Regions from separate parts of the Exiguobacterium sp. s36 genome, predicted to be linked through region 2. Evidence: riboswitches for the same ligand, from Rfam matches in the RefSeq annotation. Region 2 holds a riboswitch; each other region holds the start of a gene.
What was found. A riboswitch is a leader RNA that binds a small molecule or an ion and turns the genes downstream of it on or off. The one in region 2 is predicted to bind thiamine pyrophosphate.

Region 1 (10,734 bases), on a different contig from region 2:
TCGATTCAAGACGTTGGTGTAGGCATGGATGAAGCGACGAAGGCACGGCTGTTCGAGCGTTTCTATAAAGGCGACGCCTCACGATCCGGACGAGGCACCGGGCTCGGCCTCGCCATCGCCCGAGATATCGTCCACCTTCACGACGGTACGTTGACGGTCGAATCTCAGCTCGGGGCGGGTACCGTCTTTTACGTCACGTTGTAGTCATGTTCATATTCCGTTCATCTTGGTCGGTTATGCTTCCTTCATCGCTATGAAGGAGGCTTTTTTTATGAACTTAGGATTAAAAGAGATGTGGCGGCAAAAACGAAAATTTTCGCTCATCTTCGTAATCACGCTACTCATCGTCTTGTTGTCGACATTGATCACCGGACTCGCGGACGGTCTGGCTTATGATAACGGGGCCACCTTGCGTGAACTCGATATCGAGACGTTTCAACTGGCCGATGATGCCGACGGGCAATTGACCCGCTCATTCATCGAACTGCCGACACCCGATGCGCTCACCCCGCTCGGCGTCAAATCGATGACGCTCGTCCATGGGACGAAAAAACAGGATGCCACATTATTCACACTGCCGAAAGATTCCACAATCGGGCCCGAGCTTGACCTCGCTGTCGGGGACGTGCTCGTCGACCCAAGTTTTCTCGGTGACGTCGAAATCGGAGACACGGTTCGCGATTTTGCGTCCGGGTATGCATTCACCATCGTCGGGACGACGGACGGTCGCTATAGCCACGCCCCGGTCATCTGGGCAACACAGGACACGTGGGAAGCGTTCCAGACGGCTAGCGGTCAGCCCGCCTACGTCTCGGCCTGGCTCGGGAAGGCTGACACCTCACTCGCTACGATGACGAAACAAGACGTCGTTGAGGCCGTCCCTGGGTATACGGCAGAACAAGGCACATTCACGATGATGCGCGGCTTCTTGCTGTTCATCGGCGCATTCATCTTGACCGCTTTCTTTTATATGTTGACACTCCAAAAGCTCCCGGAGCTCGGGATTTTGAAAGCAATCGGGATTCGTCCCCGTGTGATCGGCACGGCTCTCGTCATCCAGGTCATGGCCACGGTGCTCACGGCGAGCCTGCTAGCCACGGTGCTGACAGGGTTCACCGGCACGTTCGTCCCAGACGCCATCCCGTTCCGGTTCGACTTGGGCAACGTGCTCGCATATGGTGCGGTCATGGCCGTCCTCTCACTCATCGGGACGTTGTTGCCGCTTTGGAAATTGCGCCGGCTTGACGCCGCCGACGCGCTAGGAGGAATTGGACAATGAAATTGACGAATATTTGCCACACGTATGATGGACAACCCATTTTGCGTGGCATCGATTTACAGGTCGAGCCCGGGGAATGTATCGGCATCATCGGACCGAGCGGTAGCGGGAAGAGCACGCTGCTCCAAATTCTTGGTTTATTGAAACGACCTGACGTCGGGCTCATCGAGCTCGAGGGACGGGAGTTGCTCGCTGCGAGTGAAGAAGAACGACGCTTGCTTCGCTTGAATGAAATCGGCTTCGTGTTTCAGCAGGCCCACCTCGTTCCATATTTGACGGTTCGAGAACAACTCGAGCTCGTCCAGGCCGAAAGCGAATCTAAACAAGACCCGCTCCACCTGCTCGACGTCCTCGGTCTGAGTCATCGCCTCAATCAACTGCCGAAACACTTGTCGGGCGGCGAACGGCAGCGCGTCGCCGTTGCCCGAGCCCTCATCAATCGGCCTCGACTCTTGTTGGCCGATGAACCGACGGCGAGCCTCGATTTCGAGAACGGGCGCCGGGTCATGGAGTTGCTCGTCGCCGAGGCGCGTAATCACGGACGTCGAGTCCTCGTCATCACTCACGATGAACGCATGCTAGACGTCTGCGACCGGGTCCTATTGCTTCAGGACGGTCAGCTTCAACCCTCGCCCCGACATTAAAAAAAGGGAAGACCGCGTCCATCGCGGCCTTCCCTTTTTGTTGTTCAAGGTTTGTCACATGGCGTGCACGCGAGCCGGCAGCTCGACCCACTCGCCCGATAGATGGCCCAAATGATGCGTCAGCCAAGCGTTGAAACCGATGACGAGCGTCAATCGACCCGCTTCATCGATGCCCGCCGAGACGACACGAATCAATCTCTCCTCGATATGTTGCGAGACGAGAGTGATGCGGGCGAGTGCGAGTACGGACCGGACGATTTCATCGGCCGACACGTCAATGGAAACGGCGATGTCCGGGACCGATAATTCGATTGCCTGCCCAGGCCGACATAAGTAGCGGTCAATTAACACGTCCAAGACGATTCCATGTTGCCGTTCCCCGCTCGTCGGAGCGCGATAAAACGTCACTCCCTCAGTCGTCGTATAATCCGTCTGTCCCATCAAACATGCCTGTAAAAATTGATACATCGCCTGTCGCTCCATTGGTTCATATCCTCCCACTTGGTGACTATTCGCTACCATCATATGTGGCAACTCTATTCGGCACAATGTGTCTTATCTAACATAAGCCTTGGCGTTCCGTCATTGAAAACACACCATGATCCATATGGCGCGTGAATTGGGAACGCGTTTTCGGGTACAATAATGGGGAAAGGAGCGGTTCATATGCAGAAGAGATGGAAGGTTGGACTCGCAACATTATTCACTGGCTATTATGCCATCAGCTACTATGCGTTCAAACGCATGACACGAGGGAAACGCAAGACGCCCGAGATGCTGTTGGCCCCCTACACGAAGGAAGATCAATCCTTTTATCACGACGTGCCGTTTGAGCACGTCTCGCTCCGCTCGCAAGACGGATATCGCCTCTATGGGCGTGTCTACCGAAACGAAGGCTCATCGAAGTGGATCGTCTTCGTGCACGGCTATACGGCGTCCCACAGCTTCATGGCCCCGCATTTGGCGATGTTCCATCGCCTCGGCTACAATCTGCTCGCCGTCGATTTGCGGTCCCACGGCGAATCCGAGGGCGTGTACGCCTCGTACGGCTATCATGAGAAACATGACATCGTGGATTGGGTCGACTGGTTGCGGGTTAATGAATCCGTCTCCGAGGTCGGGCTGCATGGCGTGTCGATGGGCGCCGCCTCGATTTTACAGGCCGGTCCATTGACAGATGTCGATTTTTTGATTGCCGAGTGCCCGTTCGATGACATGAGACAACTCATGCGCCATCAGTTGAACGTCTTACACCGACTGCCTGGTGATTTGTTGTTGCCGGGAATCAATTACTTCCTTTGGACGCGAGCCGGATTCCGGATGCACCAAGTCCGACCGAAACGAGCGCTCGCGGCAATCGATGTGCCGGTCTTGTTCATCCATGGGACAGAGGACGATTTCGTCCCGACCTGGATGTCCGTCGAGATGAATGCGCTCAACCGCAAAAATGAGATCGCCCTCATCCACGGCGCGGAACATACGAACTGTATTTTGAAAGACCAGCCCGCGTATGAGGCGGCCGTCAGTCAGTTTCTGAATCGACGACGTGAATCGGTCCAGCAATAAGATCGAGCAAGGCATGAACGACCATCACCGGCCAGAGGATACCCATCGCCACATATAAATAACCGAGCCCCCACCCGACGAGACCGGTCACGAGGATGCCTCGGACACCTTGATAAGCGTGGGCCAACCCGAATAACGCTCCGCCGATCAAGGCGAGCATCGGGGGCGAGACGTCCACCCACAATGTGACCGTGTAGAGCAGCACGCCACGGAAGATGAACTCTTCGGTCACTCCAGCCGTCCAAGACACGGCGCCCCACGCTCTCGCCTCCTGAATCGTCTGAGGCAACAGCAACCGTTCAATCTCGAGCTCATAATATGTCCGTAACCGGCGCCGCAAACCTGGAGACGTTTTCACGAGCAGATAGAACGCGATCAATGCGGAGATGAGGACGCTCGTCAAAAAGAAGAACTGCCAGGCGCGCAAATCCCCCTCGGCCGGGGCGAAGCCGAGCCCGACCGCTTCAGGCGGGACCTGGAACAAAAAGACGAGGGCGAGCAACAGCAAACAGAGCCCCCACGCCGATTTGATGGTCTGATCGTACACGCGGCTTCGTCCGAGCGTTTCAATCATCGGTTTCATCAACCGGGCGTTGAACAATTGGACAATCAATAAATACACGAGAATGATGGTAAAGACGGCCTGTTCGAGCATGGATATCCACTCCTGTCCTTCCTGTTAGCTATATGCTACACTATTCGGGTATTGTCTAGAAAGCTAGGAGGCGGAATCTTGAAACGATTGATTTTGCGACTGACCGGTCTCTTGCTTGTGATCGTGCTGTGCCTCGGCGCAATCGGCTGGTTTGGTCAACATGATAAAGTGAACAACGCCCTTTTCCGGGCCTATTACGGGGATCATGGCATCCCCGCCGTCCATCGTGACGTTTATGAGGATGCGGCGGCGACCTATGACGTCGATTGGCGACTCCTCGCCGCGGTCCATCGCGTCGAGACGATTTTCTCCCATAGCTCATCGATGCGTTCATCGGTCGGGGCGATCGGTCCGTTCCAATTCATGCCGCGGACGTGGCTTGGTTGGCAGTACGACACCGACGACCAAAAAGGAGATGTCCCCGAGGATGAAGTCGATTTGACAGACCTCGCCCTCATCGAACAGTATGGCGGTCTCGGACGGGACGGCAACAATGACGGTCAGGCCGACCCGCACAGTCTCGTCGATTCGGCCCATACGGCTGCATATTATTTGAGTGAGCACGGTGGGACGACGGCAGACTCGACTGATTCGATTCGGAACGCCATCTTCGAGTACAACCGAAGTGAGCAGTATGTCAACGATGTGATGTCGTTTTATGAGTCATATCAAACTGACGTGTCTTATTTACCAGATGACAAGGCGTCGGCGACGCAACAAGTCGCCCGCTATACGATTCGCTATTTGGAATGGTTCGCCGGCTGGGTCTGACCTGGCACTATTTGAGCAAAAGTGAGGAAACATTATGAACACCCATATCGAGGAAGTGACGATTCGCGTCAAGTCGGTCTTCAATGAGGACAAGACGAAACGATATATGCGAACGTACGAATTCACAGATGTCGTCGACGGCGTCATCTGTGCCGTCATCATCTACTCACCCCGGATGAGCGATGCCTTCTTGTCTGGCACGACCACACAGAGGGCGTATATGCTCATGCGTAACCATCTCGATCAACCGATCCGTGAGATGCGCGTCATCAGTCTCGTCCCGACACTCGCCATCAATGACAATCTGCCTTACGTCGAGTCACAGCTTGACGAGGTCAACTTTCATTACGTGGAGGAAACGCTCGACGAGGTCGAGGCGACCGGCGGGATGGCAATCGTCGGCTGGGGCTCTCCAGGGCGCTTGATGCACCATGCGACTCCGTATAAGACGCTGTTCGCCGACCACGAGGCTCATATGTTCTGTATCGGTACGACGTCCAAAGGCGAGCCGCAACAGATTCGTATGGCCAACGAGAACACTGTGCTCGAGGCGTTCAATAACGAATCGGTCAAACCGAAGTTTAGAATCGTGAAAGAAACGAAACAAGACGACTCCGAGTGAGTCGTCTTGTTTCGTTTATATGCCAATCCATACGCTCACTCCGAACAATAGAAGTAAGAGCGACGCCATCAGAAAGTCACTCCGCGTGACGGGAACCAGTTCATAGGTAGCTCGAGGCTCCCCCGTGAACCCGCGTGCCTCCATCGAGAACGCGATGCGTTCCGCTTGTCGGATTGATCCGGCCAGAAGCGGGATGATTAAATTCGGAACGTGCCGAATGCGTTCGAGTCGCGTCTCTAAACGAACGCCTCGCAAAGCATGCGTTTCATACAGCTGCATCAGTTCATGCTTCAAAATCGGAAAGAAACGAAAGCCGACGAAGACACTGTAAGCGATTTTAGGCGACAACTTCCCTTGTTGCATCAAGCTGTAGACGAACCGTTTGGGGTCCGTCGTCAATGTGAACAGGAGTGACAACGCGGTGAATGCTAATACCCGTAAGGAGAGCGTCGCTGCTAGTATCACATTTTCGACGGTGACGTCGTTGCCGAACAGCGTGAACATGACCTCCCCGCCCGTCTCTTTTCCAAAGACGAGCGTCGTCCACAATGTCCCGAGCGCGGTGAATAAAAACGGAATCATGAATAGCCCCCACCGCTTCCAGTTCACGTTAGAAAAAAGAAGTTGAAGTATAAGCGTTCCGATGAATACCGCAAGCGGCGTCCATGGATTGTACATAAAGGCAAGACCGAACATGAGACACGTCACGGTCATAAATTTAATCGTCGGATTCATCTCTTGAAACGTCATCACGATTCCTCCAGCAATAAACCGTGAGCTTGTAGTAGCTCTGTCTCATTCCAGAGCGATGCATCATATGGCCCACTCAAGTAACCTTCATGCATCAAGTAATAGGTGTTCGCGATTCGGGCGAAACTAAGGTCGTGTGTCACAAACAGAACCGTCTGGCCGGCGCGGATTCGTTCAACCATCAATTCATAAAGCGCACGAAGCGATACCTCATCTTGTCCAGCAGTCGGTTCATCGAACGCGATGAGCCGTTTATTCGAGAGCATCATCACGCCGATGGCGAGCCTTCGTTTTTGCCCGTGACTAAGCGAGAGTGGGTGGTCGTTACGAAACGGTCCAAGTCCGAGCCGGTTCATGATGTCCCCAATCGGACGATTATGGCCATATGCGAGCTCACATGACACATCACTCGTGATAAACAGATGAGCCGGAGATTGTGGGACGAGTCCGACTTCTTGATGTTCGCGGGCAAGGCTCTTGAGCCAAGTCGATTTGCCACTGCCGTTTCGACCGAGTACGGCAATGAGATCACCCTCGGCGACGGTCAGCTTGCTCGCTGCTAAATTGAATGTTTTTTTGTTTAATTGCGGTACGTGAAATAAAAAATCATCTCCTTTTGTCACCTCGACCGGAGAGAACGTATAATCCGGGCGGGCAACGAACGGTCCATCATAGTTGATGCGTCCGTTCACGAGTTCCACTTCTCTGTCGAAGAACCCGCCCCATAGGAAGGGTCGATGTTCGATGATGACAACGTTTACCGTCTGTGCGACGTTGTCGAGCCACTGAACGAAACGGGTTGATGTCTCGGGATCAAGGTGCGCGAGCGGCTCATCGAGCAGTAGCCATTCTGGCTTCCCGATCAAGGCGCAGGCGACAGCGATTTGTTGCTTTTCTCCACCTGAAAGGTCATGAATGACTCGGTCACGATAATCGGTCAACTGCAATTCCGCTAAAATATTGGCCACACGCGTCATCATCTCGTCCCTCGCCACGGCAAAATTTTCGAGTGTGAAAATCAATTCCTCCTCGACCGTCTGCATGACGAACTGACTGTCAGGATCTTGAAACACCGTTCCGACACGACGATTCACCTCACCAGCTGCATACGTATCATAAGAGCGGTCAAACAAATATAGTTTGCCCGTCACGATTCCATCGCAGTTCTCTGGATACAGACGATTCAACAAAGAGAACAATGTCGATTTCCCCGACCCGCTCGCCCCTGTAATGAGAGTCCTCCCAGCCGTTAATTGAAGCGTGATGTCCGTCAATACTTTGCTCTGTTTTTCCGGATAGCGGAATGACAGCTGTTCTGCATCAACCATGCACACGTCCCTGACGCGCGATGGCATACCCTTCGAGCGCACCCGTCCGAAGCAACAAGTCGCTTAAAATCTTACCTCCCAGACCGGCAATGATCATCCCGCTCGTCGCTCGTAACGCGAACATCGTCGCCACGTATGTCGGACTGAGGGCAGCAAGTCCACCCATGACGTACGTATACGCAAAACTAGTCGCAGCTGCACCAAATCCGGCCAGCATGAGCACCCAAAGGTCATATCGCTTGTAGCTCGTGACCGCAAACGCCGCTTCAGCACCAAGTCCTTGAATGATCCCGACTAAAATAATACGAGGTCCAATCGCGTTACCAATCATCATCTCAATCGTCGCCGCAAGCACTTCGGACAAGAATGCGGCGCCAGGTCGGCGGATGATATAAGCCGCAATAATCGAGACGATGAACCAAATCCCAAAAATCCATTCGTACGCGATCGGTCCAATCAAGCCAGCCCATAGATTCCCGACATGTACGAACGCCAAATAGACGACAGCGAACACGACCGATAAAATGGCCAACAAGACGATTTCTTTTAACTTCCACGACTTAAGCATCGTTACGTCCCTCGTGTGACGGGCTGTTCACGCTGAACGTCACCGTCATGACGACGTGGCTCGTCTTCGCACGGACCCGGTCGAACGTCGCCTCGTAAAATGAAAACACCGGTTCGATGTCGCCGTGAATGCCCGAGGCGTAATGCATCGAGTCATTGAAGACGCCACGCTCTTTCGCAAACGCAATTTCTTCGTAGATGATGTCCATATACTTCGCGTCCCCGAGCGGATAGAGGGCGAACTGGGAAGAGACGTACTGGGTCGATACCGTACCGTTCACAGGATCAGTCGTCACGTCGAGCAGATTGTCTCCTGCCGTGTCGCCTGGGCACCCGACCGAGAACGTCCCGCTCATCGACACATGTTCCCCGGTCTTCGTTGCATGTGACAAGACGGCTTTGGCCACGTCGAACACATGCTCACTGCGTCCCCGGATGACAGTCGAGACGTCATCGGTATGCCGCCAAACGTTTTGCAAGTTCGTCTCTTTCAATGCCCCTTTGATGATACTCACAAAATCAGATGTCATTGGGCTCAGCGTAAAGCGGAATCCGACAATCGGACTCGTACCACATTGGTTGTTCATGTTCTATTCCCCCTTATTGTATGTACACAAAAAAGCCGCATCCATGAGAATGCGGCCACTCGTTCAATGTAAAAATCCATTAGAAAAAGTGCCACACTTCCTCACGCCGGTATTACCCGGATCGAGTCATAAGGGATTGGAGCCATGCTCACATCTCAGCCGAAGCACCCCTAGTGTAGTCCAATGTATGCGGTTATCTATGCAACGAGAAGTATAGACGACCGCTCCGAATTTGTAAACGGTTTATGTGAAAGTCACGATACCGTTCCCCGGAAGCGTGTCCTGCAATGTCGTCCAATCGAGCGCCATCTCCTCATCCGTCAATAGACACGCGTCGAGTCCGGCCTCGATGACCGAACGCTCCATCTGCTGCCCGATCAAGACGAGCTCCGTCTGACGGTCCCCGTACGGCTCGACGAAGTCGGCGGCGAGCTCAGGTTCTGCCGCGAACATGAGATGGCGTTCCTCCTCCGGCAACGTCGCGAGCCAACGTCCCGCGTGTTCGAGCGTCGATGCGTACCCCGCTTGCGAGAATAGGCAAGCGATGTCGTTCCGGGAGGCGATCCATAAGAAACCTTTGGCACGAACGACTTGATCCGGGAACGCCTCAATCCAGGCGTGGAGCCGCTCCGGATGAAACGGACGACGGCGGCGATAGACGAACGAGCTGATTCCGTATTCCTCCGTCTCTGGTGTGTGTGTCTCGGCCTCTAGTTCTTGAATCCAGCCGGCGGCGTGCATCGCCTGCTCGAAATCGAACAGATTGACGTCCAACAGCTCGGTCAGTTCCACGTTCGCGTGGACCGACGTCAACAGTTTGGCGGTTGGGTTGAGCGCCTTTAACAGCCCGGCCATCTCGTCGAGTTCCGTCTCGGTCACGCGGTCCGCCTTGTTCAAGACGATGATGTCCGCGAACTCGATTTGGTCGACGAGCAGGTCGACGACTTCGCGGACGTCCGTCTCATCGATGGCCTGCTTGCGCTCATGGAGCGACTCGCCCGAGTTGAAGTCTTTCAAAAACCGATACGCATCGACGACGGTCACCATCGCATCGATATAGACGCGGCTCGTCAAATCGATACCGAGGGCGTCATCTGCGTATGTAAACGTTTGGGCGACCGGAATCGGTTCTGAGATGCCGGATGACTCGATGATGATCCCGTCGAGCTCACGGTCGTTCGTGATCTCCTGCACCGCTTCGAGCAGATCTTCACGCAGCGTGCAACAGATGCAGCCGTTCGATAGCTCGACCAATTTTTCGTCCGTCCGCGAGAAGCCATTCTGCTCGATCAATCGTTCGTCGATATTCAACTCGCTCATGTCGTTGACGATGACCGCATATTTCTTGCCTGACCGATTGTTCAACAGATGATTCATCAACGTCGTCTTGCCGCTCCCTAAATAACCGGACAGCACCGTGATTGGAATTCGTTTCATATATCCCCACTCCTAAATCGTAATCATTACTTTTTAGATGATGACGGGTCGCGTCTTTCTTGTCAAGAAAAAAACACGCCCGTTTCCGGACGTGCTTACTTCCCCTATTCTTCTAACGCCTTGCGTTCCGCCTCGGAGCGGGGGTACGCGTTCGCCTGCCATTCGGCCCGATATATCGAATCGAGCTGTGTCAAACCGACCTCATCCTCATCCTTATCGGCATCGACACTCGGGGCCTCATCCCAGCGCGGATTCAAATACGTGTGGTTGTCTTCCCGTTTCGCATCCAGTAGTTTTTGGATTCCGACCCTGGCCACGGCCGCGAGTGCCAAACCGATGCCTGCACGAACGAGCAATCGCTTCACCATCTCCTTACCTCCTTATCGTCCAAACCGATAGAGCGGCATTCCTTTCACGTCTGTCTCGATTTTGAAGACCGACCCTGCGTCCGGATGGGCTTCGAGCGCCTCGTCATCCATCCCCTCACGAGCCGTCGTGATGGCGAGTTGGTTCAAATCGTCGCCGACA
Region 2 (10,734 bases):
CAAGGAAGTGAAGGCCGATTTAATCGTCTTTGAAGTCGAGGGCGGTTACGCCATCGTCTACGACCAAGACGGTGAGATCTTCAAAGGGCCGGAGTCGATTGCCCCGCTGTTTTGGAACGAGACGGATTACGAAACCTTACTTCAGAAGCATGAATGACTTATCGGACGCGTCGTTTCAAGTCCCGGTACTCGAGTAACAAGTTGAGCCATTGCGCCGGCTTATCGCTCGACGCTGCCGCATTGTGCCGATATTTTGTCACGTACAGGTACCACGACAAGGCCCGGTAGACGCAACCGAGCTCTTCGGCAATCAACAGGTGACGCCAAAGCACGTCTTCGGGTGCAACGCCACTCCACGCCTTCAAGTAAACCGCGCGCATCGTTTGAATCTGTTCATACCAGACGACCTCGTCCTCTTCCGGCAATAAATCGTACAATGCGTTCCAAAACACGCGCACGCCGAAAAACGGATGCGTGACCGTCGCGTCGCCCCAGTCGAGGATACACAAATCATTCGTCCGTTCCCGCCAGAAGATGTTGCCGCCGTGCAAATCACCGTGCTCGAGGCTCATCGGCATCCCGATTGCCAGCTCGTCACACATGGCAATCAATTCGTCTTGAAGCGCAAGTATGGCCTCGGCTTTGTATGGCTCAAGCCCAGCACAGAGCTCAGGCAAATACGTTTGGATTTCATCCTTCAACTTGGCCGGTCGCCGTTCCGGGAGGCCGTAAGACAAATAGGTCTCGATTTGGTCGATTTCCTGGCGCTGCAGTTGTGCGTATTGGCGCAACGCGGTTTCATATCGACTCACGTCCGGCCGTTCACGTAACGCCGCTCCGCCGATATCTCGCATGAGCAACCAGTTTCGGGCTGAATCGATGGCGATGACGTCAGGGACGACACCCGGATGCCGCTCGGCTAGAAACGCCGACAGATTGGCTTCACCGCGGCTGATGTCGGTCACCGCTTTGGCGAAGTAACGTTCCGCGTCGACCTGGCCAACAACCAAATACGTCAAATCGGTGTCTTTGACGACGTGCCATGTCGCACTCGGCACGTTTGCGTCAATCCATCGTTCGAACCGTTCACGAAACGCTCGGTCACGCCATGGAATTGCCTGACTCATCCTGTTCACCCTTTCTTTCATCATCTCCTAGGAGGAAACGATATGGACGTTGTGTATTACTCATACCCGGTCGATGCCATCTTGTATATGTATTTAGGGGCGACGGCCGTCGTCAGTGTCCTCATCGGGCTACTCGTCTGGCGTCTGTTCAAGCGCCGGGACATCGGCTTTTGGACAACGCTTGTCATCAGCTTCATCGGGCTGTCGTTCGCGCTCGTCTGGTTTCAAAACGCTTCCGTCGACGTGTTCATGGGGACACTCCCATGGTTAATCAATCTCGTCTTCTCCCTTTTGTTATACGGCCTGTTCGTCGGCACGATCTATGTCACGTTCCGACCAAGAAAGCTCGACCGCATCAAATGACGGTATGCTATACTTAACGTAATAAACGACCACTAGGGGAGCCTTCGGGCTGAGACGGCATGCGCCGGACCCTTCGAACCTGATCTGGCTCATACCAGCGTAGGGAAGTGGTGTGGGATTCGTCTGTCTTTCCACGCCACTTTTCCACTTGGAGAAGTGGCGTTTTCATTTCGAAAGGAGACTTATTCATGCGAATTCAACAACTCACTTGGATGGCGATGCTCGTCGCCATCGCCGTCATCGGTTCCCTGTTCATCTCGATTCCGACCGGTGTCGCCCGTGCTTATCCGATTCAACATATGGTGAACGTTATCGCCGCCGTCACCGTCGGACCGATCGGGGCCGTGCTCGTCGCGTTCGTGACCGGACTCGTCCGTGTCATGACCGGTACTGGATCGCTCCTCGCGTTCCCTGGTGGTATGATTGGCGCACTGCTCGCCGGTATCTTTTATATGAGGACGAACCGCGTAGCCTTCGCCGCATGTGGTGAAGTCATCGGGACTGGCCTCATCGCTTCGCTCGTCGCCGTCCCATACGCCAAGTTATTGATGGGGAGCGAGTTCGGGGCGCTGTTCTTCTTCCCAGCTTTCCTTGCCTCGAGTGTGACTGGGGCCGTGCTCGGCTGGATCGTCTTGGCTCGGGTCAAGCAATTGCGACCGCTCACGGCGAAGCGATAAATACTTCCCTCCCACCGATAGTAAATGGTAAAATCAGGATATCAGATATTAGGAGGTCATTTCTTGAATCGATTGACGCTATTATTGGCGGCCACCGCTTGCCTGTTCATGTCCGGTCTCTTGTACACGCTCGAACGCATCGCCACGTTCACCCGCTGGAATGCTCAGATTGCGACGGGCACGTTTTCCAGCGAGCCGATGTTCGTCGATGTGTTGCTTCAAAACGTGTTCATCTCGATTTTCGGAGTGGCCGCGATCGTTCTCTTTTTCAAAGCGGGCAGTGCTGTCCAAAATACATCGTCCACAAAAGCAGGGACGGCCGACTTATGACGGCTGTCCCTGTTTGACGTGATACACCCAAATCTCTTCCCCGTTTGCCTCATCAATCAAGCCGCTGTCGACAAATCCACCCTTCGCATAAAATCGTTTCGCCGGTTCGTTCGTCGGATGGAGACTGAGGATGAGGTCATCCACATCGAATCGCTCTTGAATCCACACGAGTGCCAACTGTAAAAAGCGTGACCCGATTCCTTTCCCTTGCTCTGTCACATCGATCATAAATCGATCGAGCCAGATGTAACGCTCCATCTTGTTCTCGGCCCCAATCATCATGAAGCCGACGGGATGCTCATCGCGACAAAGCGCATAGCACTGCCACGCATATTTGACATCGGTTTCCATCTCGCGAAGCGATTCGGTGTTTGTTTCGATAAAGCGAGCTTGGTCAGAAGCGACGGTCAAGGCGACAACAGCCTCCCGGTTCGTGTCATCGACAAGTTGAATCGTCAGCGTATCGGCAGCCATCGGCGCACCTCTTCCATGTCCAGTCCGCGCTTCGGCAAAATATAGGCGCTGACCGAGGAGTTGTATAGATACACATAATCGTCCTCCTCGACGACTTCCTTGATTCCTGCCCATGACACACGCGTCTCGCCGAACTCATTTAAATCGCGCAGACCAGTCTCCTCCAAATCCATCGTGTGGGGGCCAATCATGCCTTCGTTGCTGCGCTCGTCGATGAGACGCCGCGTCTGCTTCCGGACATGCCGTTCAAAGTATTTCGGATAATACAGGAACCAAAGAATACTCGCGACCCCGTATATGCCATATAGCCACCAGTCCGTCTCTTGGAGCCACGTCGCCAGCACGAAAGCAGCGCCTAAAAAGATAAGTGGTCCGATGATTCGCTGTAAGAGGATCATCCGCTTTCCTGTTTTCGAACGTTTAATATGGCTCAAGTTGAACCGGATATAGTCGTCTTCTGTCAATTCGTATTGGATTTTCATCATCATTCCCTCCTCGGTGTCCTATACGTCTCGTATGAAGAAAAGTTCCGTTCAGGACGTTGATTGGATAAACTAAAAGAAAGGAGTGACATCATGAAACAAATCCATCACATCTGTATTCAAACACCCGACTATGAGGCGTCCAAACAATTTTATGAGGCGCTCGGCTTCGAACTCGTTCAGGAGTCACCTGACTTTCATACGCGCGCGTACAACAGCTGGCTCAAACTTGGCGATTTCTATATCGAGCTTCAAACGGCAAAAGTCGACGAGACGTTGTCGCCTTATTCAAAGCACGTGGCCGGCCCGGTCCACTTCGCGCTTTATGTCGATGACCTCGAAACAGAAGTGCGGCGCCTCGAGGACCTCGGTGTAACGTTCCTACCAAAGCACGGTGGGAACATCTACTTCGTCGTTGATGGTCATTTGAGTAAATTAAAAGCCCCGGAAGGCACGATTATCGAGCTCCGGGACACGTTTGTCATCAAGTGAGGCGCTGCCTCGCTTTTTTTATTGCTAAAATCGCACACCCTCATGTTTTTCGCCGTCTTCGAACAGGTACATGACAGAGAACACACTTTGTCCGTAACGTTTGGAGGCCTTTCATGAAATATCTCGATTATTGGAGTTACTTATCGCTCTCCCTCGCCAAGCTGTTCCTATTCAGTCTGTTGACGGCGAGCGCGTTCGACCTGCGCTTTTTGTTCATCAATCTAGCGACCATCTTGATGATGACGAGTTGGGCGCTACTCATAAAACAACAGACGCGCCGCTGGATTTTGTTCGCGTCGCTGTTTCTGCACAGCACACTCCTCATCTCGGACGTCTGGTACTACCGCTATTTCGGTAACTTGCTGTCGGCCGCCCTACTGTCTGATATCGGCCAGATGGGAGACGTCGGGGGCGGCTTTCTGACACTGATTCAAGCGCCCGACTTCATCTTGTTCACGGACTTGCTCGTCTACGCGGCTGTCCTCCTCTATATGAAGCGACACCCCATCACGGAACCGAAACGTCTCGGTCGCCGTTTGGCGGTCGCCGGTTTTCTTATCGGCTTCATCGTCTTTACCGTCCCGACCGTCGTTCATTACGCCGAAACAGATCACCGGAAAAGCCCGATTTCAAATATGCGCGAGTATTATCAGCTCGGCTTTTGGGGCTATCACGGCCTCGATGCATTCCGCGGCATTCAGGACGCCCTTCATCTCGGTGGCGACCTGACAGAACGGGAGCGCAGCCAAATCGAAGCGTTAGCGACCGAACCAGTTGAGACCACAGCCGATACGAACGTCATCGTCGTCCAGCTCGAGTCGTTCCAAGCGTCCGTGATCGGTCAGACGGTCAACGGGCAGGAACTGACGCCGAATTTGAACGCGCTTCGTGATGAGATGCTGTATTTCCCGAATTTTTATCATCAGACGCACGAGGGCCGGACGTCCGATGCGGAATTTACCGTCAACGCCTCGCTCTATCCTGTCAAATCAGGTTCGGTGTATACGCAGTATGCGACGAACACGTTTGACGCCTTGCCTGAGCAGTTACGACGAGCCGGCTATGATACGGCCGCGATGCATGCGTTCGACAAGGAGTTTTGGAATCGTGCCAACTTCTATGAGCAGATTGGCTACAACCACTTCTTCCACCAAGACGATTATCCGGCCGATCCGGTCATCGGTATGGCCGTCGGCGACAAGGAGTTCCTGACGACATCGGTCGACCACTTGGACACGTTGGAAGAGCCGTTCTATTCCTTCATGGTCGCGTTGACGAGCCATACGCCGTATGAGATTCCGGACGAGGAGAAACGGTTGGATCTATCGGAATACGAGGACCCGCTCCTGCAAGACTATTACCATACCGTCCACTACACCGATGCCGCCGTCGGTCTCATGATTGAACGACTGAAAGCCAACGGAACGTGGGACGACGCCTTGGTCGTCTTTTATGGCGACCACGACAGCGGATTGACCGCTGCCGGTGACGAGATGGCTATAAAAGCAGATGCCGACTCCACGGTCGATTTGTTCCAGCTTGACCGCTCCGTCCCGTTATTCATCAAACCGGCCGGACTTGAACGAGGTCAGACGGTGAAGGTGAGCGGCGGTCAAGTCGATTTGGCCCCGACCATCCTCGATTTGCTCGGGATGACACCGACGTACATGCTTGGAAATTCGCTCCTCGACGACGAGCCCAATTTGACCGTGTTCCGGAACGGCTCGTTCCGCTACGACGACCTCTATTTCGTACCGGATTTGACGGAGCCGGTCGGCAGCGGTATGTGTTATTCGGTCGAGACCGGCGATGACTTGCCGCTTCAAGCATGCGAACCGTATATTGACGAGGCCGTCGAACAGCTCCGTTTATCCGATACGATCATCGAGAAGGACGCACTGTCCAACTTCCAACAAAACGACAAACAAGCCGCTCCGAAGTAATCGGGACGGCTTGTTTTTTGTCAGTAGACGTTTCGTAACGCGGCGATATCGATCTTTTTCATCGGCAAGAATGCCTCGGTCACTCGCGCCAACTGCTCCTTTGTACCGGTCGTCAACATCTCTTCCATCTCCCACGGCACGATTTGCCAGGAGACGCCATAACGGTCCTGGAGCCACCCGCACTGTTCCGCTTCCGGAACGGCCGACAGCTTGGCCCAATACTCATCAATTTCATCTTGCGACTCACAAAATGCAATGAGCGATTGCATCTCATTGAAGGCGAATTGATGATTCTCCGCGCTGTCCATGGCGACGAACTCGCGTCCGGACAAGACGAAGCGGGCGTAATTGAGCTTCCCTTCCAACTCTGGACCGTCTGTCGCTTCGTAACGAATCATATGGTCTTCGAGCACATAAGAATCCGGGAAGATGGAGATCCAGTCGTTCATCGCCGCCTCGGCGCGGCCGAAGACGTCCCCAACGAATAAAAAGCATGGGGTCACCGTCTGGATGTCCATCCCGCCGCTATGCATGATTTGCCAGGAGACACCGTACTTGTCTGTCAACCAGCCGTAGCGCTCACTGAAATCATACGTGTCGAGCGGCATGAGCACCTCTGCCCCCTCCACAAGCTCGTTCCACAGCGTCTCCACTTCTTCCGACGTCGGGAACGCAACCATGTATGAGATGGACGGGTTGCGCTCCTTCAGCGGACCAGCACCGAGCAGTTGAAAGAACTGTCCCGCCAGCGAGACGGTCACAATCGTCGTCTCACCTGATGGCGTATCCGTCAGTTTTGTCGTATAGTCGACGAATGAATCAGGAAATCTCGACACGTACCACTCCGCAATCGCCTCGACGTCGCCTTCGAACCAAATGCACGGGATAATCGGTTGAGTAATCATAATCCTTTCTCCTTTCAGACTTCACGCAGACGGTACACGTCACGGACGGCGAGTAGCGTCTCAGCTGCCTTTCGGTATGCTTGGTAATGTGGTGAGTTGATGTGATGGTCAAGCGCCATCTCGTCTTCGTACTTTTCATAGAACACGAACGTGCCCGGGGCATCGATTGACTCATGGAGCACATACGTCAGGCACCCCTTCTCTTGTCGCGACGGAGGAATGACCTCATCGAGCGCTTGCCGTAACTCGTCCTCTTTCCCCGGATGTGCCTTCAAAATAGCGGTGATTGTAATTGCCATATGCGATTCCTCCTCATTTTAGGACTGACGCAAAACTGTTCCCGTTTTGGAAGAGATGTATACGCAAATGGACACGCCTATTTGTAAAGGCGTGTCCATCGTTTAGACGAGTTCGTTCGCAATCTCGTTCAGTTCTTCAATTTGATCTTTCAACGAAGCTAACGCTTCTTGCTGTGACATCGTCAGCACATGAACGTCTTGACTGTTCACTTCGAGCGCTGTCATTAGTGCCGACATTTGGGAAGTCACTTGGTGAACTTTGTTCAGTTCTGATGCGACGACTTGGAGCTGTGTCGACGTCTCATCCACGGTGCTTGCGACCGTTCCTGTCGTTTGGATCATGGAGAGAATCGATGTCCCGCTCTTACGGACTTGTTCTTCCTGCGTCGATAAACGTTCTGTACTACCGTCGATTGCACGTTCCGTCACTTGCACCTCCTGCATGACGAGTTGGATAATATCATTGATTTGAGATGAGGCTTGGGCCGTTTGAGCCGATAGATTCCGAATTTCGGACGCGACGACGGCAAATCCTTTTCCGTGTTCCCCCGCTCGCGCTGCTTCAATTGAAGCGTTGAGCGACAGCAGGTTTGTCTGAGACGAAATCTGCTGGATCGTACCCGTGATGGTCCGCACTTCTTGGAAACGCTCCGCCAATCCTTTAAACGCATGATTGACTTCACTGATACTTAAGTTCAGTTCAGCGAGCGACCGTTCTGTCGAGTCCATATTTTCATGCGATACATGAGCGTCCTGCAAGACCCCACTCACTTGAAACGTCGTCTCCTGGAGCTGTTGTTGCATCCGCTCAAACGCCTGTACAGTTGAACGAATTTGCGAAGCGACGTTTTGAATCAGACCTGCTTGTTCCGACGTCCGTTTCGTCATCAAACCGATTTGTTCTGTCACTTGCTCCGAAGCATTTGTGACAGAGTCGACTGAATCATTCATCGTGAAGACGGCCCCATGAAGTGTGGTCGCACTCGCTGTCGTCTTCGCCATCGTTAGCTCGATTTCGCTAGCGTGTTGTTCTGACTTTTCTTGTTGCGTGAACGTCTCATGTAACAACTTCGCACCAAAGAATGACACAAAGTATGCGCCAGACAAAGCCATTGTGAGCACAGTGAACCAAATGACGAGATCGAGCGGCGTTTCAAATGAAAAACGCCCAATCAATACAGCTCCGACCGATACGATAAGCGCGAGAATGCTGCCGTACAGCACAAGATGCCGATTCAAGTACATCAACATCAATACGATATACAGAAAGACGATATTTTGAATCGCAGTACCTGGCAGCGTCAAGATAATTGCTGAAGCTGCAATGTACATCAACGTGACGAGCCCATACTTCAACCAAGTATGTTCCACATAGAAGCGATGGCCCAGCCATGATGCGGCTTGAATGACACCGCCTATCAGAATAAAATTGACTGCGCCTTGCCCCGCGAGCTCCCCCATCCAATACAAAACACCCATGATCGGATAAGAGAGGAAAAATAAAATAATCACCATGCGCGATACAAACAACGAACTCATTTTTTCAAAATGATTCACCATAATTATTGCCTACTTTCAATAGAATAAAGATCTATATTATATTTCGGCGTATTTTTATTAATCTCAAGTCCGTCTTTCTCCATTTCGCTGACATTGACTCAACAAATAAAAACAGCACAACAATTGTTGTGCTGTCCATCGCAAAATTTAGTCTCTATCTTTACTTTTTTGTTTGAACGGCCACCATACCCCGTCCCCGAACGATACCGTGATTGCTGGGATGAGCAGTGGCAACACAATCAATCCGTATAACAACAGTCCGGTGATGACGATCGTCGCAATCTGGACGAGACTGAGTACGCCAGACGGGATCATCGCCCCGAACGTACCGGCAAGAATGACGGCCGCTGTCATGATGACCGTCCCCATCTTCGTCATCGAATGGACGAGCGCGTCGCGCACCGTCATCCCGTTGATCGACTCCTCGCGGAACCGGTCGAGCAGGAAAATCGAATAGTCGATGCCAAGCGCGATCAACATGACGAATCCGAAGAAAGGAACGGCCCAACTGATGCCGTCATAGCCGAGTCCTTCGACGAAGATGAGCTCCGTGATGGCTGCTGACGTGTAATACGTCAATAAGAGCGAGCCGATCATATAGAGCGGCATGATCATCGACCGGAACAACACCGTCAAAACGATGAACAGCGTCACGAGCATGATGGCGACGGTCCGATTGAAGTCGTTCGTCGACGTCTCATTCAAGTCGCTGTTAATGCTCGAGATACCGGCATACCCAATCGTTGCCTCCGCGAACGGCGTATCGGTGACGACCCGGTCCATCGTCGCTTTCACGGTCTCGACCGTGTCAATCGCTTCCGGCGAATATGGGTCCATCTCGAGGATGACTTCGAGCTGTGTCGCCGTCCCGTCGTCAAACACGTAGCGCTCGACAGCTGGAGCGAACTCCTCTGACGTGAGCGTCCCTTCCGGTAGATAGACGCCCGTATCGCGCAGGCTGTCCGAGCTACTCAGGTCTGATAGGAATGCTGCCGCTTCATTGATGCCTGTCTCGATTTGAACGAGCCCTGCGTTCGCTTCACCGACACCAGCAGCGAGTTGTCCGAGACCCGTTCCGAGTTCCCCGGCTTGGGCGCCTTGTGCCGTCAATGCCGTAGCTGCCTCGTTAATGCCTGCCTCGATTTGACCGAGACCGGCCGACACTTGCCCGAGCTGCGTTACGGTCGCAGGAATATTTTGCGTCGCCGTGAGTCCTTGGCCAATCAGACCGAGCTGAGCGTTCAATTGACCGAGTCCCGCTGCCGCTTCCGCGAGCGGGGCACCGGCGTTCGTTGAACCGCCCGGCAATTGATTGACGACGGCGTCAAGACCAGCTTCCACTTGCGTGAGTCCATCCTGGACGTCACCGAGGCCAGTCTCGGCTTCCGTCAATCCTGCACTCACTTGTTCGAGCTGGGTGTCCACGTAAAAGTCATCGATGACGTCACCGGTCGGACGCGTCACCGAACGGACGCCGCTCACCCCATCGATTTTTTCAAGTTCACTCGAGAACTTCTCGATATACGGAATCTCCGCTTCGGAGAGGTCGCCGTCTTGTTTCAAAATGACTTGGACTGGCAGCGACTCCCCTTGCCCGAATCCTTCTGAAATCAAGTTGAGGCCGCGCACGGAATCATAATCGTCACCGATCTCATCGACCGTATTGAATGACCGGGCATCGTCATACGTGAACAACACCGGTACGGTAATCAACGCGACGACGAGAATCGAGACGAACGGCCGATTGACCGAGATGCGGCTGAATCCGGCCCAGAGGCGGCTGTCGTGATGTTCGCCCGCCTTTTTCGAGGGCCAGAACAAACGATGCTTGAGCGTCGCCATAAAGAACGGCACGACCGTGAACAAGATTAACAGTAAGACAGCAATCCCGACCGCGACGGCGACGGCTGATTTGAAGATTGGGAAATCGGCGAAACCGATAGCCGCAAAGCCAACGAACACGGCGAGACCGCTGATGAGGACTGTCCGCCCTGCCGTTTTGTACGTGTTGACGATGGCATCTTCAATCGCGTGACCCGCGCCGAGCTCTTCTTTATACCGGCTGAGCAGCAAAATACAATA
Region 3 (10,734 bases), on a different contig from region 2:
ACGTAGCGCTCCTCGAGCAACAAGCGGAATTGGAGCCGGTTCTTGCCTTTGCTGTAATAGCGTACGAGCGGTGCCGCCTGTACGGTGCCGCTCCATTTGACGAGGTCGCCGTGAATGGCCGTCGTCACCGTGCCGCTATTATAATTTTCATAACGAAACGGGACGTGCTCCAGCACGTCCTCGATTCGTTCGAGACCCATCGTCTCTAATTTTTTGGCCATCTCTGGCCCGACCCCTTTCAGCGTCGTCAACGCCTCACTTCTGGACATTTTCTTTCTCTCCAAAGATGTTTCGTTCGAGACGGCGTGCCGTCGGCGTATTGGCGAGACCACCACGCGCTGTCTCTTTCAACGCGGTCGGCATCATCTGACCAATCTCATGCATCGCGGAAATGACCTCGTCGCAAGGGATGCGGGACGTGATTCCGGCGAGTGCCATATCGGCCGCAACGATGGCGTTCGCCCCGCCCATCGCGTTCCGTTTGACGCACGGTACCTCGACGAGCCCAGCTACTGGATCACAGACGAGACCGAGCATGTTTTTCAGTGCGATTGCAAACGCCGTCGCCGATTGTTCCGGCGTCCCGCCGGCCGCTTCGACGATGGCCGCGGCGGCCATCCCGGTCGCTGATCCGACTTCCGCCTGACAACCACCAGCCGCTCCCGAAATCGAGGCGTTGTTGGCGACGACGAAGCCGAACGCTCCTGACGTGAACAAGTAGCGGACCATCGCGTCACGGTCCATCTCCAGACGTTCTTTGACCGCAAACAACGTACCCGGTACGACACCGGCGCTTCCGGCGGTCGGGGTCGCGCAGATGCGTCCCATCGCCGCGTTGACTTCATTCGTGCCGATCGCTTTTGCGACCGCATCTAAAATCAAGTCTCCGGCGAGCGATTTGCCGGAACGGATATAGTCGGTCATGAGCACGGCATCGTTCCCCGTGAGACCCGTCACGGACGTCACGCCTTCGAGTGCCCGGGCGACCGCTTCTTCCATCACTTCTAGATTGCGCTCCATCATGCCGACGACTTCTTCCCGCGTCGAGCGTCTGACGTGCACTTCTTGCTCGATCATCACTTCTGAAATCGGAATGCCTCGCTCTGTTGCCGTTCTGACTAATTCTTCTACTGATTTAAACATATTGGTTTCTCCTTATTCCCCAAAGATGGCTACCCGCTCGATTTGAGGTAACCGTTCAATTTCCGCTAACACGTCTTTTGACAGATGTTCATCAATCTCAATCGCCATAAGCGCTTGCTTGCCTTTCTCGTGACGACTCACTTCCATATGCCCAATATTCAACTCATGCCGGGCCAAGATGCCGGTCACGGCCGCGATCGCCCCGAAGCGATCATGGTGCAACACGACGAGTGCCGGACCGCCGCCTGACAGTTTGAGCGGGAATCCGTTCAACTCGGTAATCTCGATCGTCCCGCCGCCGATTGAAATCCCGACGATTTCGAACGTGCCATCCTCGTCTTCGAGGTGGACCCGGGCCGTGTTCGGATGGTCTGTCAACGCATCGCTCGTCTCAAAGACGACCTCGATACCGCGCTCTTTGGCGATATCGAGTGCTTGCGGGATGCGCAAATCGAACGTATCGAAGCCCATGATGCCGCCGACGATGGCAACATCGGTACCGTGCCCCCGATACGTATCGGCGAACGACCCATAAAACGTGATGTGCGCGAGCCGTGGCGTACGCCCGAACAACTTCCCAGCCATGAGGCCGATGCGCGCGGCTCCGGCCGTATGCGAACTCGATGGACCGACCATGACCGGACCGATGATATCAAACACACTGCGATATTTCATCGCATTTCCCCCTTTCAAAAAAACCCTACCTTCATTATACAGAAGGTAGGGCTGAGTTACAGCTTATTCCACACTAAAAATGTAGGAGTAGAGCGGTTGTTTCCCGTCATGGACCTCAATTTCAATCTCGTCGTTCTTCGACTCGATATACGCCGAGAGTGCTACGACGTCTTCCGCTGACGAACCTTCGCCCGTCAAAATCGTGATGATTTCGTCATCGGCATCCACGAGCGCGTCGACAAGCGCTTTCGCCGCTTCGAGGCTCGAAGCCGATGAGGCGACGATTTTCTTCTCGGCAATCGCCATGTGGTCGTCTTTACGAATCTCGACACCGTCGATGCTCGTATCACGAACCGCATACGTCACTTGACCAGACTTGACGGCGCTTGCCGCAGCCTTCATGACGCTCTCGTTCGTTTCCACATCCGCTTCCGGATTGAAGGCGATCGCTGCCGCGAGTCCTTGTGGCACCGTCTTCGTCGGAATGACCGAGACGCCGCAAGGTGCGACCGAGGCCGCTTGTTCAGCAGCCATGATGATGTTCGAGTTGTTCGGGAAGATGAAGACGTGATCCGCGTTGGCCGCTTCAATCGCCTTGACGATATCTTCCGTCGATGGGTTCATCGTCTGACCGCCCTCGATGACGTGGGCCGCCCCGAGTGAACGGAACAATTCGCTGACACCTTCGCCCATCGCGACCGTAACGATCGCGAACGGCGCTTTCGCCTTCGGAGCCGTCGGAGCAGCCGTTTGAACGCCGTGCTGGTTGGCGCCATGTTCTTCTTCTAAGATGGTCGAGTGCTGTTGACGCATGTTCTCGATTTTGACAGCGACGAGTTCCCCGTAACGCTGTCCTTTCGTGATGACGTCACCTGGCGTCTCGACGTGAACGTGAACTTTGAGCAACTCTTCGTCTGCGACGACGAGGAGCGAGTCACCGAGTTCAGACAATTCATTGCGGAACGCGTCCTCGTTGAACGGCACGTCCTTCAATTTCTCGTCTTGGAACCGGACCATGATTTCCGTGCAATAGCCGAATTCGATGTCTTCCGTCGACATGAATCCTTGCGCGGCGTGGGCATGATGTTCAGCTTCAATGAGCGCATCCATGACCGGTGCATGTGGTTTCTCAAGTTCTTTGCCTTCGAGGCTCGCGAGGAACCCTTCATAAATGACGAGCAAGCCTTGGCCGCCTGAATCGACGACGCCGACTTCTTTTAAGACCGGCAATAAGTCCGGTGTCCGTTCGAGTGAAGCTTTCGCTTCGACAATCACGAGTTCCATGAACTCGTTGAAGTCGCTCGTCGACTCTGAAGCACGGAGCGCTTCGTCGGCCGCTTCACGAGCAACCGTCAAAATCGTTCCTTCAACCGGTTTCATAACCGCCTTGTATGCCGTATCGACGCCACGTTTCAACGCTTCGGCGAAATCGACTGTCGACACTTCTGTCTTGCCTTCGATTGCTTTACCGAAACCACGGAACAACTGGCTCAAAATAACGCCCGAGTTCCCACGTGCCCCCATCAAGAGACCGCGTGCAAACTTCGATGAGACGTCAGCGATATTCGCCGAGTTGAGTGCGGCCACTTCTTTCGCACCCGATGTCATCGTCAAATTCATGTTCGTCCCCGTGTCGCCGTCCGGCACCGGGAAGACGTTAAGCGAATCTACATAATCCGCATTCTGGCTCAAGTTGGCTGCACCGTTCGCGACCATGTTCGCGAACACCAATCCATCTAAACGTTTTAAACCCACACCAAATCCTCCTTCGTTCTCGTCAGTCATTCGTCAGACGAACGCCTTGTACGAATATGTTTACCGACGAAACGTTTAATCCTAAAGTTTCACCGAGCGTGTATTTTACACGGCTTTGCACGTTGTATGCGACTTCCGACACTTTCGTCCCGTAGCTTACAATGATGTGCATGTCGATATGTACGTCTTCTCCATCTTGACGTACGACCACGCCTCGGGCGTAGTTTTCACGTTTCAATAGTTCTGCGATCCCGTCTTTCAATTGAGCTTGAGACGCCATTCCCACAACGCCGAAACATTCCATCGCCGCACCGCCTGCGAGTGTCGCGACCACGTCGTTCGTGATGTCAATATTGCCATATGTTGTCTTCATTTCAATTGCCATATGGAGTAGCCTCCTTTATTCGGAATGATTCCTTCACTACATTCTACAATAAGTACCTAGTTATTAAAAGAACCTGCTCCATAAACTCGGTCAATTGTAGCCGTAACCCTCATTCATTATTAAAATCCTTTCCAGTAATGTCAAGTTTTTTTCTTGTCATCCTATGATTTTCTAGTTGCATCGTGAAAAAACCCGTGCTAATATAAACGAGTGTCTATTAGGACGAACCCACATAAAAAAGGAGGGGAAACGCATGGCACGTAAATGCTACGTAACAGGTAAATCACCTAAATCAGGTAACAACCGTTCGCACGCACTCAACAAGACAAAACGCACTTGGGGTGTAAACGTACAAAAAGTTCGTATTCTCGTTGACGGTAAACCTAAACGAGTTTGGGTTTCAGCTCGCGCTCTTAAATCAGGTCTCGTTGAACGCGTATAATTTTTATACACGAACGAAATAAATCCCAGCGGCATTCGCCGATGGGATTTTTTTGTGTTCATTTTTTGACATACAGCACGAGCACCATGCCTTCGTGCACGATCAAATCCGCCGCTTCATCGTCCCATTCGTTCGAGATGGTGAGCGCCTCATGGCTGACGACATCGTGACGGTCGAGCGGATATTTGACGCCGCGGATGGTCACGTTCGCCTGCTTCCATGGGATGAGCGACAAATAGTGACCGTCTTGACGCGGGAGTTCATAGCGTCCCGACCCGACGAGTCGTACCGTCTGCCCTGCCGTGACGAGACGCATCTCCGGATACGCCTCGAGCAGACCGATATTGCTGAGCGTCATATCGAGCCGGCCGCCGAGCGCACCGTAGACAATCATCTCCGTCGCGCCATGCCCCCGTGCCGCCTCGAGAGCGATCTCGAGGTCGGTCACATCTTTCTCAGATGGATAGCGGACGGCGTCGATCGGCACTTCGCCCGTGAAGGAGTCGAAATCGCCGACGACGAGATCTGGGTTCAGCCCGTGGTTCAACAGTGTCTCGTACCCCCCATCGACGCCGATGATGTAATCGACGTCACGCGGGAGTCCCGAGATTGGTTCCGGGCTGGCCGCCACAATCAACACCCGCATTAGCGGACGTCCCGGGTCGCGAGCGTCGCGAAGCGCGGCGCCGAGACGAACAAGAGGACGAGGACGACGGCCGACACGAGGAAGGACGGGAGCATGTACGTCATGTTATAGGCGAACGAGTAGGCGACGACCGGACCTTCCGCGTATTCGGCGAAGAAGACGATCCCCGACAAGACGTGGGCGCCGTAACGAAGCAGTGAACCGAGGAGCGCGCCGAGCACCAAATAAACGACGAGCGTCTTTTTCGCCTCATCCTTGGCGGCTCGTTTCACTTGACCAGCAAACAGTCCCGCCATCCCGACGACACCGTAAGCGAACGTGTAGTCGAGCAGGAACTGGACCGGCGTGAAGATGTAGGCCCCGAACAGCAGTTGCAGCGTTCCGACAAGTGCACCGGTCGCAAGTCCGCCTTTCAAACCGTGACGATACGCCATGACGAAAATCGGCAACATCGCCAAGCTGATCGACCCGCCTTGCGGCATCCGGAACGGGATGAGCAAATCAAAAATCAAACCGAGTGCGGCGAACAATGAGATTTCAATGAGCGCCTGTAATTTTAAACGTTGTTTCATCTATTTCCCTCCTTAAAATATGAGCGAACGACAAAAAGCAGCATGACGTAAACGCCATGCTGCTATCGAGTAGCAACGTGCATTTTCGCCACATCCCTACGTCCGTGTGAACGGAACAGGTTCAAAGGGTTAGCGTATGCCTCTCAGCCACAGAATGTGACACCCCTTGCGACAATATTTGTTGTTCTATGGACGATTATACACGAGATGCGTTGCGAATGCTATCGATTGCGTCTTTATAGCTCGGCTCGTTATAGATGGCCGAGCCGGCCACGAGCACGTCAGCACCGGCATCGATACATAATTTCGCAGTCTCCGCGTTGACGCCGCCGTCAATCTCGATTTCAAAGTCGAGACGGCGCGCTTGGCGCATCTCGTTCAACGCCGCGATTTTCGGCACGACCGATTCGATGAACTTCTGACCCCCAAAGCCAGGGTTCACCGTCATGAGAAGTACCATGTCGACGTCACCGAGCACGTGTTCAATCAATGACAGCGGCGTATGCGGGTTGAGAACGACGCCACACTTGGCTCCGGCCGCCTTAATTTGTTGAAGCACGCGATGCAAATGGTTCGTCGCTTCGACGTGGACGGTGACGATGTCCGCTCCCGCCTTGATGAAGTCTTCGACGAAGCGCTCCGGTTGGTCGATCATCAAGTGGACGTCTAACACCATGTCCGACTTCTTCCGTAAGCTCGCGAGCACCGGGAGACCGATCGAGATGTTCGGGACGAATTGACCGTCCATGACGTCAAAATGGATATAATCCGCGCCGGCCTCTTGGACCGCCTTCACTTCTGCCTCTAGGTTGGCGAAGTCCGCCGCTAAAATCGAGGGTGCAATTTTAATCATGTCAGTACCTCCGTTGTCTATCGTTTAACTCTGCCATAAACGTAACATAATTCTCATAACGGGTGGAAGCGATTTCTCCCGCCTCGACGGCCGCTTTGACGGCACAACCCGGTTCGTTCAAATGGGCACAGCCTCGGAACTTACAGTCGTCGTGCCGCTCGACGAACTCAGGGAAGCACCAGCGCATCTCCTCGACTTCGAGTTCTTCTGGGAACTCGAGGCTTGAGAAACCAGGCGTGTCAGCGACGAGCCCGTCAGCGAGCGTGATGAGCGTGACGTGACGCGTCGTGTGCTTGCCTCGGCCGAGCGACTTCGAGATTTTCCCGGTCGCGAGTTCTAGTTCCGGCGCGACCGCGTTCAAGAGCGAACTCTTGCCGACTCCGGTCTGTCCGGCAAACACGCTCGTCTTCTCTTTAAACGACCCACGAATTTGTTCAATCCCCGACCCGGTCTCCGTCGACGTCTCGATGACCTCATAGCCGATTGACCGATATAAGGCCGCTGCCGCTTGAATCGTTTCGAGTTCCGACTCCGTCAACAAGTCCATTTTCGTTAAGACAATAATCGGATGGACTTGCTTCGATTCGATTAAGACGAGGAAACGGTCGAGCAGATGGAACGAGAATGCCGGTTCCTTGACCGAGAACAGCAAGAACGCTTGATCGATGTTAGCAATCGGCGGGCGGACGAGATGGTTCGACCGCTCATCGACGGCCAAGATATAGCCTGTGCCGTCCCCTTGGTCTTGAATATCGACATCGTCGCCGACGACCGGCGAGATGTTCCGGTTGCGGAAATTGCCGCGGGCGCGACAACGGATTTCTTGTTTCTCTTCCGTCATGACATCATAAAACCCGCCTTGTAATCGAATAATCGTACCTTTCATCCTATGACCTCCTTAGAAAAAGAGGCGACGCGCGCGCCACCTCTTCATTGTGAATCTTTTGCTTGTGCGTACGTCACCGTATCCGTCCGGACGACTTCCCCGTCGACTTCGATCGTCGCGGTTCCGACTTCGTCCGGTGCAATGACGAGCGTATACGAGTAAGTCGTCGTCTCCGTTATCTTATCACGCAACACTTCGACTTCGCCACGGGCGTCTACCGTCCGAATGACGACCTCGAGTGCCACAGGTTCTTCGCCTTCAGCAGGCGGATCGATTTCGACGTTGACTTCCCGTTCAATCGAGACGTCGGTCGGTTCGACCCCTTGCGACACGATGACGGTCAATTCCGTCCCCGGGTCGACGGCTGTTCCGGCCGTCGGTAACTGACGAATGATTTGGTTGGCGGGCACGCTCGTTGAATACTCGTCTCGTTTGACGATTTTCAAGCTATTCTGTTCGGCGTACGTCGTCGCTTCCTCAAACGTATACCCGGCTAAATTGGCGAGTTCGACTTTATTGCTACCGGTCGAGACGACGAGCGTCACCGTCTCTTCAGACGGGACGACCTCGTTGTCCGGAGCAATCGACTGGGAGATGACATCGCCGCTATCGACCGTCTCCGACGCCTCGGATTGAATTTCGATATCCGCAAAGTCGAGGTCTTTGAGCGTCCGCTCGGCCGCCGACTGAGACAATCCTTCGACGTCCGGCATCGCGACCGTCTCTTTCCCGGCCGACACGACAATCGTCACGGTCGTTCCGCGTTTCGGTTTCCGACCGGCTTGCGGTGTCTGCGAAATGACGTCGCCAGCGGCGATGTTATCGCTCGCCCGCTCTGTCGCTTCGACGACAAAACCGGCTGTTTCGAGTTCGGTCGTCGCTTCGTCGTTCGTCATCCCGACGACGTCTGGCACGACGGCACGGGACATCTCATCGGCGATGACATATGCCCCGATTCCGCCGCCAATCAACAAGAAGAGGAGTAGGAGCCAAAGCCACCACTTCTTCTTCCGTTTCGGCTTCGGGTTCGCTGTCTCAGGTTCGCTCGGTGCGACCGGTTGTTCCGGTGTCTCTTTGACGTTCGGTTCGTCCGGGACGACCGGTGACATGACGAGCGTCTGATCGAATGCGTCCTGTTCCGTACTGAGGCGTTTCGGTTCGTTCGCACGTTCCGGGTCGAGCGCCGTCATGCAATCCTTCTTAAAGGCGGCGACCGATGTGTGACGGGCGCCCGGTGATTTCGCCAGCGCCTGCATGATGCAGTTCTCAAGCGCTTGCGGGATGTTCGGGTTCAAATCCATCGGTCGAATCGGGTCGTCTTGCAAATGTTGAAGTGCGACGGCGACTGGCGTCTCGCCGATGAACGGAACGCGTCCGGTCACGAGTTCATACAGGACGGCACCGAGTGAATAAATATCTGACTTCTCATCGGCGAACTTTCCGCGCGCCTGTTCTGGAGAAAAGTAATGGACCGAGCCGAGCACTGACATCGTATGGGTCAGCGTCGCGTTCGACATGGCCACCGCAATCCCAAAGTCCGTCACTTTGACGTTGCCGCTCTGATCGATCATCATGTTTTGCGGTTTGATGTCCCGATGAATGATTCGATTCGCATGGGCATGGTCGATGGCATCACAAATCTGTCCCATGATGCGAAGCGCCTCGTCGACAGATATGTACTCTTCTTGCAAATATTGTTTGAGCGTCATCCCATCGACGTGTTCCATGACGATGTAATAGATGTCACGCTCGTCTCCGACGTCGTAGATGGCGACGATATTCGGATGGTTCAGACTAGTCGCCGCGTGGGCTTCCCGTTCGAACCGGCGTATAAATTGTTCGTTATGCGAGAATTCAGATCGCAACACCTTGATGGCGACGGTTCGGTTTAAAATCTCATCGTGAGCCCGGTAGACATTTGCCATGCCGCCGCTGCCGATTTGCTGTTCGATCCGATAACGATCGTTGATTCGTTCTCCACTTCGCATCGGATTCATCCTCTCTTTCTATCTGTGAACTGGACGAGGGCAACGGTGATGTTGTCACTCCCACCCAAACGGTTGGCTTGATCGATCAATTGATCCGCCTTGACGTCCGCCGAGACGGGACGTTTCAAGACTTGCTTGATTTCCTCATCAGTCAAATGAGTCGTCAAGCCGTCCGTACAGATTAAAATCGTGTCAAACTCGGGTTCGGCAAACACTTGCAGATCAGGTTCGACATGCTCATTCGAGCCGATTGAACGGGTGATAATGTTACGTTTCGGATGGACGCGCATCTCTTCCTCGGTCAATTCGCCGAGTTGTTTCAACACGTTCACGTAGGAATGATCTTCCGTCAATTGCTGCAGCTTATCATCTCGCAAGGCATATACACGACTATCCCCGACGTGGACGATGACGATCGTCTCGTCGTGCCAACAGACACCGGCAATCGTCGTCCCCATCATGAGGAGGTTGGCTTGTTTCGAGAAATCGAGCACTTGATCATTGGCCAGTTCCACGTTTTGGCGGAACCAATTCTCCATCTCCATCGGCGAGGCCGGAAGCGTCGAGAAGGCACGGCGAAACTGCTCGATGACGAGCTGACTCGCGACCTCCCCGGCTTCATGTCCCCCCATCCCGTCGGCCACGAGAGCAATTCCGGCATGTTCGTCCCCTAAAATCAAGACGGCATCCTCGTTCTGTGCTCTCACTTGGCCCCGGTCGGTTCGGTATGCTAATTCCATCTTCGTGATTACCTCGTTTCTTGTTCGCGCTCCTTCGCTCGAAGCTGCCCACAAGCCGCATCGATATCCGAACCTTGTTCGCGACGAATCGTCACGTTCACTTTTCGATCTTTGAGCACTTTTTCAAAGGCAAAAATTTGTTTACGTGGTGTGCGGACGTAATCGCGCTCGAGCACGTGGTTGACTGGAATCAAGTTGACGTGGCATTTGACGCCTTTCAACAAGTCAGCGAGTTGATGCGCGTGTTCTTCCGTGTCGTTAACCCCGCCGAATAAACCGTATTCGAATGTGATGCGGCGACCGCTCTTCTCTGTATAGTAGTTGACGGCTTCCATCAACTTGTCCAAGTTGTAAGCACGGTTGATCGGCATAAGGCGTGTCCGAATATCCGTCGTCGGCGCGTGAAGCGAGATTGCGAAGTTGATGCGCATGCCTTCATCGGCAAACTTGTAAATCTTCGGTACGATCCCACTCGTCGACACGGTGATGTGACGTGAACCGATGTTCAAGCCGTCATCGTGGTTGACCGTGCGCAAGAAGCGCATCAATTCGTCGTAGTTATCGAACGGTTCGCCGATTCCCATGACGACGACCGAGTCGACCCGCTCTTCGCTCGCGTCGAGCGCGCGCTGGACGTCGAGGACTTGGG

Region 1: another riboswitch for thiamine pyrophosphate. It lies ahead of KNP95_RS13650 (Ykof family thiamine-binding protein); the one in region 2 lies ahead of thiW (energy coupling factor transporter S component ThiW).
Region 3: another riboswitch for thiamine pyrophosphate. It lies ahead of thiT (energy-coupled thiamine transporter ThiT); the one in region 2 lies ahead of thiW (energy coupling factor transporter S component ThiW).

Annotation. Positions count from the first base shown of each region.
Region 1 is NZ_JACSLW010000008.1:6,728-17,461, reverse strand. Features, by position in the region: gene KNP95_RS13705 (sensor histidine kinase) at 1-204, shown strand, start outside; gene KNP95_RS13700 (ABC transporter permease) at 272-1,279, shown strand; gene KNP95_RS13695 (ABC transporter ATP-binding protein) at 1,276-1,923, shown strand; gene KNP95_RS13690 (hypothetical protein) at 1,978-2,406, opposite strand; gene KNP95_RS13685 (alpha/beta hydrolase) at 2,590-3,489, shown strand; gene KNP95_RS13680 (CPBP family intramembrane glutamic endopeptidase) at 3,446-4,144, opposite strand; gene KNP95_RS13675 (lytic transglycosylase domain-containing protein) at 4,223-4,915, shown strand; gene KNP95_RS13670 (hypothetical protein) at 4,950-5,537, shown strand; gene KNP95_RS13665 (energy-coupling factor transporter transmembrane component T family protein) at 5,553-6,287, opposite strand; gene KNP95_RS13660 (ABC transporter ATP-binding protein) at 6,287-7,615, opposite strand; gene KNP95_RS13655 (ECF transporter S component) at 7,608-8,183, opposite strand; gene KNP95_RS13650 (Ykof family thiamine-binding protein) at 8,176-8,769, opposite strand; TPP riboswitch at 8,851-8,951, opposite strand; gene KNP95_RS13645 (GTP-binding protein) at 9,013-10,206, opposite strand; gene KNP95_RS13640 (hypothetical protein) at 10,311-10,574, opposite strand; gene KNP95_RS13635 (SMP-30/gluconolactonase/LRE family protein) at 10,587-10,734, opposite strand, start outside.
Region 2 is NZ_JACSLW010000006.1:16,663-27,396, reverse strand. Features, by position in the region: gene KNP95_RS12365 (hypothetical protein) at 1-157, shown strand, start outside; gene KNP95_RS12360 (aminoglycoside phosphotransferase family protein) at 159-1,127, opposite strand; gene KNP95_RS12355 (hypothetical protein) at 1,170-1,490, shown strand; TPP riboswitch at 1,515-1,613, shown strand; gene thiW (energy coupling factor transporter S component ThiW) at 1,679-2,167, shown strand; gene KNP95_RS12345 (hypothetical protein) at 2,231-2,497, shown strand; gene KNP95_RS12340 (GNAT family N-acetyltransferase) at 2,492-2,971, opposite strand; gene KNP95_RS12335 (YcxB family protein) at 2,953-3,453, opposite strand; gene KNP95_RS12330 (VOC family protein) at 3,547-3,945, shown strand; gene KNP95_RS12325 (LTA synthase family protein) at 4,059-5,888, shown strand; gene KNP95_RS12320 (VOC family protein) at 5,909-6,793, opposite strand; gene KNP95_RS12315 (putative quinol monooxygenase) at 6,808-7,092, opposite strand; gene KNP95_RS12310 (methyl-accepting chemotaxis protein) at 7,195-8,553, opposite strand; gene KNP95_RS12305 (MMPL family transporter) at 8,800-10,734, opposite strand, start outside.
Region 3 is NZ_JACSLW010000002.1:304,007-314,740, forward strand. Features, by position in the region: gene recG (ATP-dependent DNA helicase RecG) at 1-269, opposite strand, end outside; gene sdaAA (L-serine ammonia-lyase, iron-sulfur-dependent, subunit alpha) at 256-1,143, opposite strand; gene sdaAB (L-serine ammonia-lyase, iron-sulfur-dependent subunit beta) at 1,156-1,818, opposite strand; gene KNP95_RS07055 (DAK2 domain-containing protein) at 1,882-3,573, opposite strand; gene KNP95_RS07060 (Asp23/Gls24 family envelope stress response protein) at 3,596-3,958, opposite strand; gene rpmB (50S ribosomal protein L28) at 4,212-4,400, shown strand; gene KNP95_RS07070 (thiamine diphosphokinase) at 4,459-5,046, opposite strand; gene thiT (energy-coupled thiamine transporter ThiT) at 5,046-5,618, opposite strand; TPP riboswitch at 5,695-5,795, opposite strand; gene rpe (ribulose-phosphate 3-epimerase) at 5,815-6,471, opposite strand; gene rsgA (ribosome small subunit-dependent GTPase A) at 6,473-7,357, opposite strand; gene pknB (Stk1 family PASTA domain-containing Ser/Thr kinase) at 7,402-9,345, opposite strand; gene KNP95_RS07095 (Stp1/IreP family PP2C-type Ser/Thr phosphatase) at 9,351-10,085, opposite strand; gene rlmN (dual-specificity RNA methyltransferase RlmN) at 10,094-10,734, opposite strand, start outside.